2 regions of the Rhizobium sp. Leaf321 genome follow, and region 2 is predicted to be linked to the other one. Evidence: riboswitches for the same ligand, from Rfam matches in the RefSeq annotation. Region 2 holds a riboswitch; the other holds the start of a gene.

Evidence for each region. Region 2 has a riboswitch for cobalamin ahead of nrdH (glutaredoxin-like protein NrdH). Riboswitches for the same ligand answer to the same signal wherever they lie in the genome.
Region 1: another riboswitch for cobalamin. It lies ahead of ASF70_RS01745 (DUF1636 family protein); the one in region 2 lies ahead of nrdH (glutaredoxin-like protein NrdH).

What each region holds. Positions count from the first base shown of each region.
Region 1 is NZ_LMOF01000003.1:22,411-27,407, forward strand. Features, by position in the region: gene ASF70_RS01725 (cobyric acid synthase) at 1-302, opposite strand, end outside; gene cobO (cob(I)yrinic acid a,c-diamide adenosyltransferase) at 306-920, opposite strand; gene ASF70_RS01735 (CbtA family protein) at 917-1,660, opposite strand; gene ASF70_RS01740 (CbtB-domain containing protein) at 1,675-1,851, opposite strand; cobalamin riboswitch at 1,888-2,089, opposite strand; cobalamin riboswitch at 2,148-2,374, shown strand; gene ASF70_RS01745 (DUF1636 family protein) at 2,476-2,904, shown strand; gene cobW (cobalamin biosynthesis protein CobW) at 2,901-3,938, shown strand; gene cobN (cobaltochelatase subunit CobN) at 3,960-4,997, shown strand, end outside.
Region 2 is NZ_LMOF01000004.1:38,006-43,002, reverse strand. Features, by position in the region: gene nrdE (class 1b ribonucleoside-diphosphate reductase subunit alpha) at 1-773, opposite strand, end outside; gene nrdI (class Ib ribonucleoside-diphosphate reductase assembly flavoprotein NrdI) at 743-1,156, opposite strand; gene nrdH (glutaredoxin-like protein NrdH) at 1,167-1,391, opposite strand; cobalamin riboswitch at 1,642-1,864, opposite strand; gene ASF70_RS02815 (pseudoazurin) at 2,127-2,552, opposite strand; gene ASF70_RS02810 (ABC transporter ATP-binding protein) at 2,561-3,322, opposite strand; gene ASF70_RS02805 (iron ABC transporter permease) at 3,319-4,347, opposite strand; gene ASF70_RS02800 (ABC transporter substrate-binding protein) at 4,377-4,997, opposite strand, start outside.

The sequences.
Region 1 (4,997 bases), on a different contig from region 2:
TTGGCATTGCCCTCGACCCTGCCCTGCACCACCACCTGGGCCCCGACTTCGCTCTGGGGCTTCAACAGAACCGGGTTCATATGGACGCTGAGCGGCACGCCGGCAGCCCGTGCCTGCAAGGCCTGCGCCCGGCCGATTTCTCCGCCATCGGCGGTGACCGCTGCATTGTTGGACATGTTCTGCGGCTTGAAGGGGAGAACACTTAAGCCACGCAGCGTGAAGACCCGGGCAAGCCCGGCAACGACCAGCGACTTGCCCACATCCGAGCCGGTCCCCTGAAACATGAGAGCGCGAGCCACCACGCGTCAGAACTCGATGCCGGCCTGGGCTTTGACGCCGGCCTTGAAGTGATGCTTGACGAGCGTCATCTCGGTCACCAGATCCGCCGCCTCGATCAGAGCCGGCTTCGCGTTACGTCCGGTGACGACCACGTGCAGATCCTCCCGGCGCGCCTGTAACTGGGCGACGACCTTGTCGAGATCGAGATAATCGTAACGCAGCGCGATATTGAGTTCGTCGAGAATGACGAGGCCGATCGTTTCGTCCGCCATCAGTTCGAGTGCCATCCCCCAGGCCTTCTCGGCAGCGGCGATGTCGCGCTTGAGATCCTGGGTTTCCCAGGTAAAGCCCTCGCCCATCGTGTGCCAGGCAATGCGGTCGCCGAACACAGCAAGCGCCGGCTGCTCGCCGGTCGACCATGCGCCTTTGATGAACTGCACGATGCCGACGCGGCGGTTGTGGCCAAGCGTGCGCAGTGCCAGCCCGAAGGCCGCCGTCGACTTGCCCTTGCCGGAACCGGTATGGACCATGAGGAGACCCTTCTCGACGGTCTTTTCCGCGACTTCGGCATCCTGAACCGCCTTGCGGTTCTCCATTTTGGCGCGGTGGCGCTGCTCGGTGGTCTGATCGATTTCCTTCAACGGACTGCAAGCTCCTTGGACGTGGTCGAAATGTCCTCACCAGCACGAAAACGCTCGCGAATGACGCCGGAAAGCGCTCCGAGAATGGCCCAGAAGACGAGGTTCGTCGCGTAGACGGCATTGACGAACCGCGCATGCAGTTCGATCGGCACCGCGGTTTCATGGGTCGGCGGCAGTGGTGCGCCGATGATGTGCGGAGCAACCAGCAGGACGACCGCCAGAGCCGCAAGAAGGGCGGAACGGGTATAGGCAAGCAGCCCGAGGGCCAGGGCGGTGCAGACTGCCGTCGCGATCCACCAAATCTGCCTCGGTCCGAGTTCGGCGACGGGCATGCCGGGAAGTTCCGGCGGCAGGCCGAGGCCGGGTGCAAGGCTGACGGTGAGGAAGCCGGCAATGCCGAACATCAACCCGCCGCGCCATCCGCCGAACCCGCCGAGTGCTTCGGCGATTGCGATAGCAACCAGCGCAAAACCGATTGCAGAAAGCGCATTGGCCGCAGCCGTGTAGGTAAAGCGCTCGATCCCGTCGGCAGGCGACCATGCCTCTTCGGCATAATCATGCCCGGCAGTATCAGGAGCAGCAGCATGGCTATGCCCTTCGCCGTTGCCGCCGGCGTGTTCATACGTCTCTGCCGCAAGGATAAGCGGCACGACGGAAAAGCTTTGCATCACGGTCATCAGGAGCCCGGACAAAAGCCCTGCGATCACCGCCGTGAGGACGATGTTACGAAACAGCGACATTGGGGAAATTCCTCTTAGTGGCAGGGGAAGGCCAGCGAGTGGCGCGTATCGTGGGCTGCGTTGTGCACGGCCTCGATATGCGAGAAGCCGACAAAACCGACGATGAACAGGCCGAGTATGGCCGTCATGCCAAGAGGAATGATTTTCGATGCGGAAACGCTGGCTGCACCGGCAGCAGAGTTCGTAACCATGGACGTCGTCTTTCTGCCCTCCACCCGAGGGCTTTCACTGTGCCTATCGTCTCCGGCAGGTCTCCTGGCTCGCGGATCGAACGCCTCTGACCCGCCTTCCCGGATTCCTCCAGTGGCATGTTGAGCAGAGACTTTCCGCTTACAGTTGCGGGGGCAGCCGCGGGTTTGACGCCAAGATGTCGTCGCACCGCATTCCCTTCGATGAGCCCTCTCGGGCACCAAAGACAGGGTCACTATAGACGGTTTCCCCAGACGGGCAATCGCCTTTGCGACATTGACACTGCCCTGCGACAAGGCTTAGGTGACTGCGATACGGTCCCTTGCCGGCAACGGTAGGGGCTAAGAGAGAATGCGGTGCGAACCCGGGATCGTCTTTAAGATTCCATGGTTCAATGCCGCGGCTGCCCCCGCAACTGTAAGCGGCGAGCCATCCTGCCACTATGGCCACTGGAGAAATCCGGGAAGGCAGGCGGATGGTGACGACCCGCGAGCCAGGAGACCTGCCGTTCGAAAACGTGCCTTTCCGGGCGGGGTGCTCCGGTAAAGCTTCTTTCACTCTGCAGGATTGGCTTGCCTTCCTGTCGTGCACCCCGATGTTATTGGCTTGGGCGGTAGTGCGACACGATGGTGATTGACGAACGAAAAGACGAGCGCGATGCGTCCGCAGACGGCCTTGCCGGCGAGCCGGATGTGACGATTTTCGTCTGCACCAATTGTCGCGAGGCATCCGACAGCGAAGCGCGCCCGGGCATCGGCCTGATGGCAGCACTTCGCGAGGCAGCTGCCGGCAAGCCGCTTTCGGTTAAACCCGTGACCTGTCTCGCCAACTGCGAGAAAAGCCCAAGTGCTGCCTTCAGACATCGCTCCGGCTGGTCCTATGTCTTTGGTCATCTGTCGCTCGACAATGTCGAGGACATCGTGACCGGCGCGATGATGCTGGCTGATGACGAGCGCGGTTTACTTCCCCTTCGCGGCCGCCCCATGTGCCTTCGCGGCAAGGGCATGACGGCCCGCATTCCCCCATTCCAGCACCACGAGGACCTGCCTTCATGAGCGTTTCATTCGACCGCGTTCCCTGCACCGTGATCACCGGGTTTCTCGGTGCCGGCAAGACAACGCTGATCCGTCACCTGATCGAAAACCTCAAGGGCAAGCGGCTCGCGATCATCGTCAACGAGTTCGGCGATGTCGGCATCGATGGCGACGTGTTGAAGAGCTGCGGCATCGAAAGCTGCCCTGATGACAACATTATCGAACTTGCCAACGGCTGCATCTGCTGCACCGTCGCCGACGACTTCGTTCCGGCGATCGACCAGATCCTGGCCCGCGAGCCCCGCGTCGATCAAATCCTGATCGAAACCTCGGGCCTTGCCCTGCCGAAGCCGCTCGTCCAGGCCTTCCAGTGGCCGGATGTGAAGGCCCGCGTCACCGTCGATGCCGTCATTGCCGTGGTGGATGGTCTGGCGCTCGCCCAAGGCCGCGTTGCCGACGATCACGAGGCACTGGAAGCGCAGCGCAGCCAGGATAGCTCGATCGACCACGACGACCCGGTCGAGGAAGTGTTCGAAGACCAGATCGCCTGCGCCGACATGATCGTACTGACCAAGACGGACCTTCTCGACCAGGCTTCGCTTGCCGCCGCTAAGGGCCGCGTCCAGGCGCATCTGCCGCGCGCGGTCAAGATCGTGCCGGCCGCAAACGGCGCCGTCGATCCGAGCGTGCTGATCGGTCTCGGTCTTGCCGTCGAGGACGATATCGAAAACCGCAAGACGCATCACGATGACCAGCTGGATCACGATCACGACGATTTCGACAGTTTCGTCATAGATATTCCAGCCGTTGCCGATGCGGACGAACTCGCTGCCCGCATTTCCGCCACGGCGGAAGCGGAAAACGTGCTGCGCATCAAGGGTTTTGTCGACGTTGCCAACAAGCCGATGCGCCTTCAGGTGCAGGCGGTCGGTTCACGCGTGAACCACTATTTCGACCGCGCCTGGGGTGCAGGCGAGACCCGACAGAGCCGCCTCGTCGTGATCGGCGAAAAGGGCATGGACCGTGCGGCGATCGAAAAGATGCTGGCGGCATAAGAGGTCTGTAGAAGGAAAAGGATGCATATTCTCGCCACCACTTCGTCGTCGCTTGACGACCTGATCGAGCCGGTCGACCTCAACCAGTCGCCGGCAGATGTGGTGGTGCTGTCTTTTTCCGGCAGCGACTTGAACGGCATTGCAGCGGGTTGGAGCGATGGCAAGGCGAGCCTCTGCCTCACCAATATTTCCGACCTGCGCCATCCGATGTCCGTCGACCTGTGGCTCGAAAAGACCGCTGCCCATGCGCGCTTCATCCTCGTGCGCATTCTAGGCGGCTATGATCGCTGGGCCTATGGCGCCGATCAGCTGTCGCGGCTGGCGAAGCGCAAGAAGATCCCGCTCGCGATGCTGCCGGGGGAATGCAGCATCAGCGACGACCGCCTGGCCGCTGCCTCGACCGTGCCCGATGCGATGCTGATGGACGTTCTCGCCTTCTTCCGCGAAGGCGGCCCGGACAATATGCAGCTTCTGGGGCGCCGCCTGGATGCGCTCGCAAGCGGGGACACGCAAAGCCTGCCGACCGCGACGCCGATGCCGAAGCGCGGCTTCTACAAGCCCGGCCACGGCATCTCGACCGCCGATGAGCTTACTGCTGGTTTCCCGCCCGATGCGCAGCGGCTGCCGATTCTGTTCTATCGCTCCACCTTGCTTGCCAATGATGCAGCACCGATCGACGCGATGTACGAGGCGCTGGCCGCCCGCGGGTTCGCACCGATGCCGATGTTTGTCGGCGGCTTGAAAGATGCCGACACCATCGGCTTTGTCGAACAAGCGATCGCAGAGCTCGATCCGGCGGCCATTCTCACCACGACAGCCTTTGCAAGTGCGACCGACGCCAACGGCGAGACGATTTTCGACCGCTCAGGGATTCCCGTCTTCCAGCTGGTGACTGCAACGACACGGCGCGACGGATGGGTGGAAGGCCGCCGCGGCCTCAACCCTTCCGATCTCGCCATGCATGTCGTGCTGCCGGAACTGGACGGCCGCATTCTTGCCGGCGCGATCTCGTTCAAGGCCGGCGACAAGACGGCCGATCTCATCAACCAGCCCGAACCG
Region 2 (4,997 bases):
CCGGCCCCCTGCCGCGCGCCAAGCTGGTTGGCATAGGAGAAGGAGTCTTCGAGAAGCTTCATCACCGGGATGACGCCGGAGGACTGGTTCTCGATCTGTTTGATCGGTGCGCCCATTTCGCGCAGGTTGGTCAGCGAGAGCGCCACGCCGCCGCCGCGCTTGGAAAGCTGGAGCGCCGAATTGATCGATCGGCCGATGCTTTCCATATTGTCCTCGATGCGCAACAGAAAGCACGAGACCAGTTCGCCACGCTGCTTCTTGCCCGCATTGAGAAAGGTTGGCGTTGCCGGCTGGAAACGGCCGGAAATGATCTCGTCGACAAGGTCACGGGCAATCTGCTCGTTTCCGCGCGCCAAGGCGAGCGCCACCATGCAGACCCGGTCCTCGTAGCGCTCCAGATAGCGTTTACCGTCGAAGGTCTTCAGTGTGTAGCTGGTGTAGTATTTGAAAGCACCGAGGAAGGTCGGGAAGCGGAATTTCTTGTCATAGGCGTGGTCGAAGAGATCGCGAACGAAATTGAAGGCATACTGGTCCAGCACCTCCTGTTCGTAGTAGCCTTCGACCACCAGATAAACGAGCTTTTCGCGCAGGTTATGGAAGAACACCGTGTTCTGGTTGACGTGCTGCAGAAAATACTGCTTGGCGGCCAGCCGGTCCATGTCGAGCTGGATTTTGCCAGCCTCGTCGTAGAGGTTCAGCATCGCGTTGAGGGCATGAAAATCCAGTTCGGATTCCGATGTCTTCAAAGGCTTCTCGAAGGTCGTCGCGTCCAAAATCGTTCCAATCCATGAGTGACATTGGCGACGTCTTCCTCTGTGCCGAGAAGCTCGAACCTGTAGAGGTAAGGCACCTGGCATTTCTTCGAGACGATGTCGCCGGCGAGCCCGAAGGTCGCGCCGAAATTGCTGTTGCCCGCAGCGATCACGCCACGGATGTTTGATCGATTTTCCGCATCGTTCAGGAAGCGGATCACCTGTTTCGGAACAGCTCCCTTGCCACCTTCGCCGCTGTAGGTCGGCAGGATCAGAACGTAGGGTGCCTGGACATGGAGGCTGTCGGACGGACTGATCGGGATGCGCCGGGCGGCGATCCCGAGCTTGGCGATGAAACGGAGGGTGTTTTCCGAACGGCTGGAAAAATAGACGATCTCACCCATCGCCACGTTCTCAAACCGCGAGCGTGCTGATCATGTCCGGACGAAAACCGGCCCAATGGGTTTCTCCGGCAATGACGACCGGCACCTGACGATAGCCAAGCCCTTGGACCAGTTCATAGGCATCTGCATCAACTGAAACATCGACGATCTGGTAGGAAATTCCCTGGCGGTCGAGAGCGCGGGTGGTGGCTGTGCACTGGACGCAGGCAGGCTTGCTGTAGACAGTGACGGGCATGGTGATCCTCGTATGATTTTGAAAAGACGCGCGACATCGACCGGACATCCGCCGATGCCCGCGCGACAAATCTGAAAAATGAATGACAGCCGCGATCAGCGGCCGGGCGTCAAAGCCCGCTACTCACGCGTATATCGAACTGAACAATGCGACATGGCTTCACCCCGAAGTTGATCGACAGGGATCAGGGGGAAGCGGCGCGCGCGGTCACATCCCGCACGTTACCCGCGACCTTCCGGACACCCCGCCCGTGGACGTTTTCGTTTGAGGCAGGTCTCCTGGCTCGCGGGTCGTCACATCCATCTCGCCTTCCCGAAGCCTTCCGGCCTCAGTGGCATTAATCGAGCGGATGCTCGTCGCTTACAGTTGCGGGGGCAGCTTCGGCATTGATCTGTCCGTCATGGACGTCACTCACCGTATTCCCGTCTTAGCTTCCGACTCGCATCGAAAGAACCTCTAACACTAGATATAGTATCTGACGTGAATTTTCCGTCAACGGCTATGACGGGTTTTCAACCGTTCGTTCGAAACCTGGACGAATTTATACTTGGCACTACGGTCTTCCCGCACGCGTGGCGAACGGATCAAAGACTAAAGAACTTATCACGTTGAGGTTGCAACGACGGATGCAGCATCCTGAAGCTACATCTTCGAGCAAGATGCCTTGATGGGTGCGTCACCAGTAGCGACGCCTTGATATGATGCGAACCAAACACTGTTAGTCGACTCAAAGGCTTATTGGCTCCGTTCGACTATCTGCCCGATGCGCTTTATCGCGCCGGGTCGCAGACCGTCGGGTATTTTCATCTCGGAAACTGTTAGATCCCCAACGCGGACGAGCATCACCATCCCCATGTCATAGTGCGGGGTGCACTTGATTCCGTAAAAGCCTAACTCCGTGAACGTGATTTCAATCTCCTCGTTGATCTTGCCTTTAAACGGCAACGCTCCCTGAGGAAGGAAGCCATCGATTGTCGCCGCATTGTGCCCACGCTGGCTCGCCAGGAACTTCACCTTGTCTCCTGGCTTCAGCGACAGGAAATCCGGCTCGAACGCCATGCCTCCGGTCTCGTTTCCATTTAGCATTCTCACCACGAAGGTTTCTGCCTGGGCAGCCAAAGGCAGCAAGCTCAAAACGGCGGCAAGAAAGATCGGTCGCATCGGGCACCTCATTGGATCGGTTGAAACCGGATAAAACTGGAGCCATCCGTGTCGGTGAGGAAACGGGCGCTCACGCCAAACACGTCCCGGATCAGATCGAGCGTTAGTACCTCTGAAGGCGATCCAATAGTCAGGAGGCGCCCCTTGGACATGACTCCGACGCGGTCACATGCCATCGCCTGATTAAGATCGTGAAGGGCGATCACCGACGTGACGGCCAGAGCCTTCACCAGGCGAAGGATGGAGATCTGATGCTGGATGTCGAGATGGTTGGTGGGCTCGTCGAGCAGCAGGATTTCTGGCTGTTGTGCAAGGGCCCGGGCGATGTGGACTCTCTGCCTCTCCCCGCCTGACAGCGTGTGCCAAGACCGCTTCTCCATACCCGCCATATCCACTCGAACCAGCGACTGCGCAACAATGCAGTCATCCTTTTCAGACCAAGGCTGCAGAGCAGACAGCCATGCGGTTCGGCCGAGCTCGACTGCATCGCGAACCGTCAGGCGTTCCGATGTGTCGCTCTGCTGTTCGACAAAGGCCAATGTCTGACCAATCTCGCGACGATTCATACGTCCCATCGGGTTTCCATTGATATGCACCTCGCCCGATGATGGGGAGAGGATTCCTGCTAGGAGCTTCAGTAGCGTCGACTTGCCAGACCCGTTTGGCCCGATCAGCCCCAGCGTTTCACCTTTGCGGACCTGGAATGATACGGACTCGACGATCCTTACGGCGCGCACCTGCCATCCGAGATCTTGAGCTTCCAGTATCATCGGGTACGCCTTCCACGAATGAGGATGAGCGCGAAGCCGGGGGCCCCGACGAGTGCGGTGATAACACCGATTGGCAAGACCTGGTTTGGAACAAGAATGCGAGATCCAATATCGGCGAGAACGAGGAATACGCCGCCCATGAGAGCTGCGACAGGCAGAAGCTGCGCATGCCGCGGCCCGACTAGGAAACGGGCGGCATGCGGGATGACAATGCCTACAAATCCGATCGATCCGACGATGCTGACCATCACAGCCGTCATCATCGCTGCTGCGCCGATCACGATAGCCTGAACCTTGCGAACCGGCACACCCAGGGATGCCGCTGAGTCAGCTCCGAACGTGAACGCATCTAGTTCCCGCCTGTGCCAGATACAAACGCATATCCCGATAGTGGCAATCGGGACTGCCAGCATCACATCGTCCCAACGAACACCGCTGAGATTTCCCATCAGCCAGAACATGACACCCCGAACCTGCTCAGCATTGGCGGATCGTGTAATGATGAAGGACGTCAGAGCATTGAAGAGCTGAGAGCCGGCGATGCCTGAAAGAATGATTAGCCCCGTCGCCTGAATGCCAACACCGCCGCCGGCCGCTCTCGCCAGCATCACAACCAGTACGAAAGAGACGAGCGAACCCGCAAATGCACCTAGCGAGAGTGACAGAAGCCCGCCACCGAGGCCGAGAATGAGCACAGTGACCGCTCCAGTCGAAGCGCCAGCCGAGATGCCTAGAATGTAGGGATCTGCCAGAGCGTTACGGAGCATCGCCTGAAGGACGACACCGGATATGGACAACGACGCCCCGCAGAATGCAGCGACGATTGCGCGCGTCAGTCGGTAGTTCCAGATAATCCCTGCATCGATAGGATCGAGGGCGTAAGACGCACCCAGCATCTTGTTGGCCAATGTCTGGCCAACAAGATGAAGAGGCATGGACGTTTCCCCGACGGTAACACCGAGCGCGATAGCTGCAATGATCAGTAAAATCGATGCAGAGACATAACCGACCCTGCGATAGGTAATCCGCCTCGCCTGTTCGATCGCGATATCGCTCACTGCTTGGCCTTGATGTCTTCCAGGGCAGCAGCAAGCGTCTCGATCCCCGTCGGTATGCGAATGCCAGCGTGCACGGCATGCGCATCTACCACGACGATACGGCCTTCCTTTACCGCCTTCATTCCACGCGTGACTGGGTCACTTTTTAGGTAATCCAGCTTGATCTGGAAATCGTCAGCCGGATAGCGGCGACGCTCCATTCGCGCAATGACGATAACGTCGGGATTGGCCTTGGCGATCGTTTCCCATCCTACAGACGGATATTCCTCGTCGCTCTCGATCACGTTGCGAACACCCAGCGTGTTCATGATGAAGCCGGGAATGCCCTTTCGGCCTGCGACGAAAGGATCGAGGTCTATATCAGCGCTGGAGAACCAGAACACTGCGGACACGTCCTTAAGGTCAAGAGCTTTTGCCTTTTCAGCGGCAGCATCGACCCGGGCACGCAGCTTCTTTGTCAGCTCGTCGCCCTTGTCCTGGACGTCGAAGATCATCGAAAGTTCGTCGACAGCGTGGTAGACCGTGTCGATCGAGAACGGTGTCTTCCGGGCGCCATCGCCACCTGCCAGGTTGTCCTTCCCGATGCAATCGGCCGGCATGGCATAAACATTGATGCC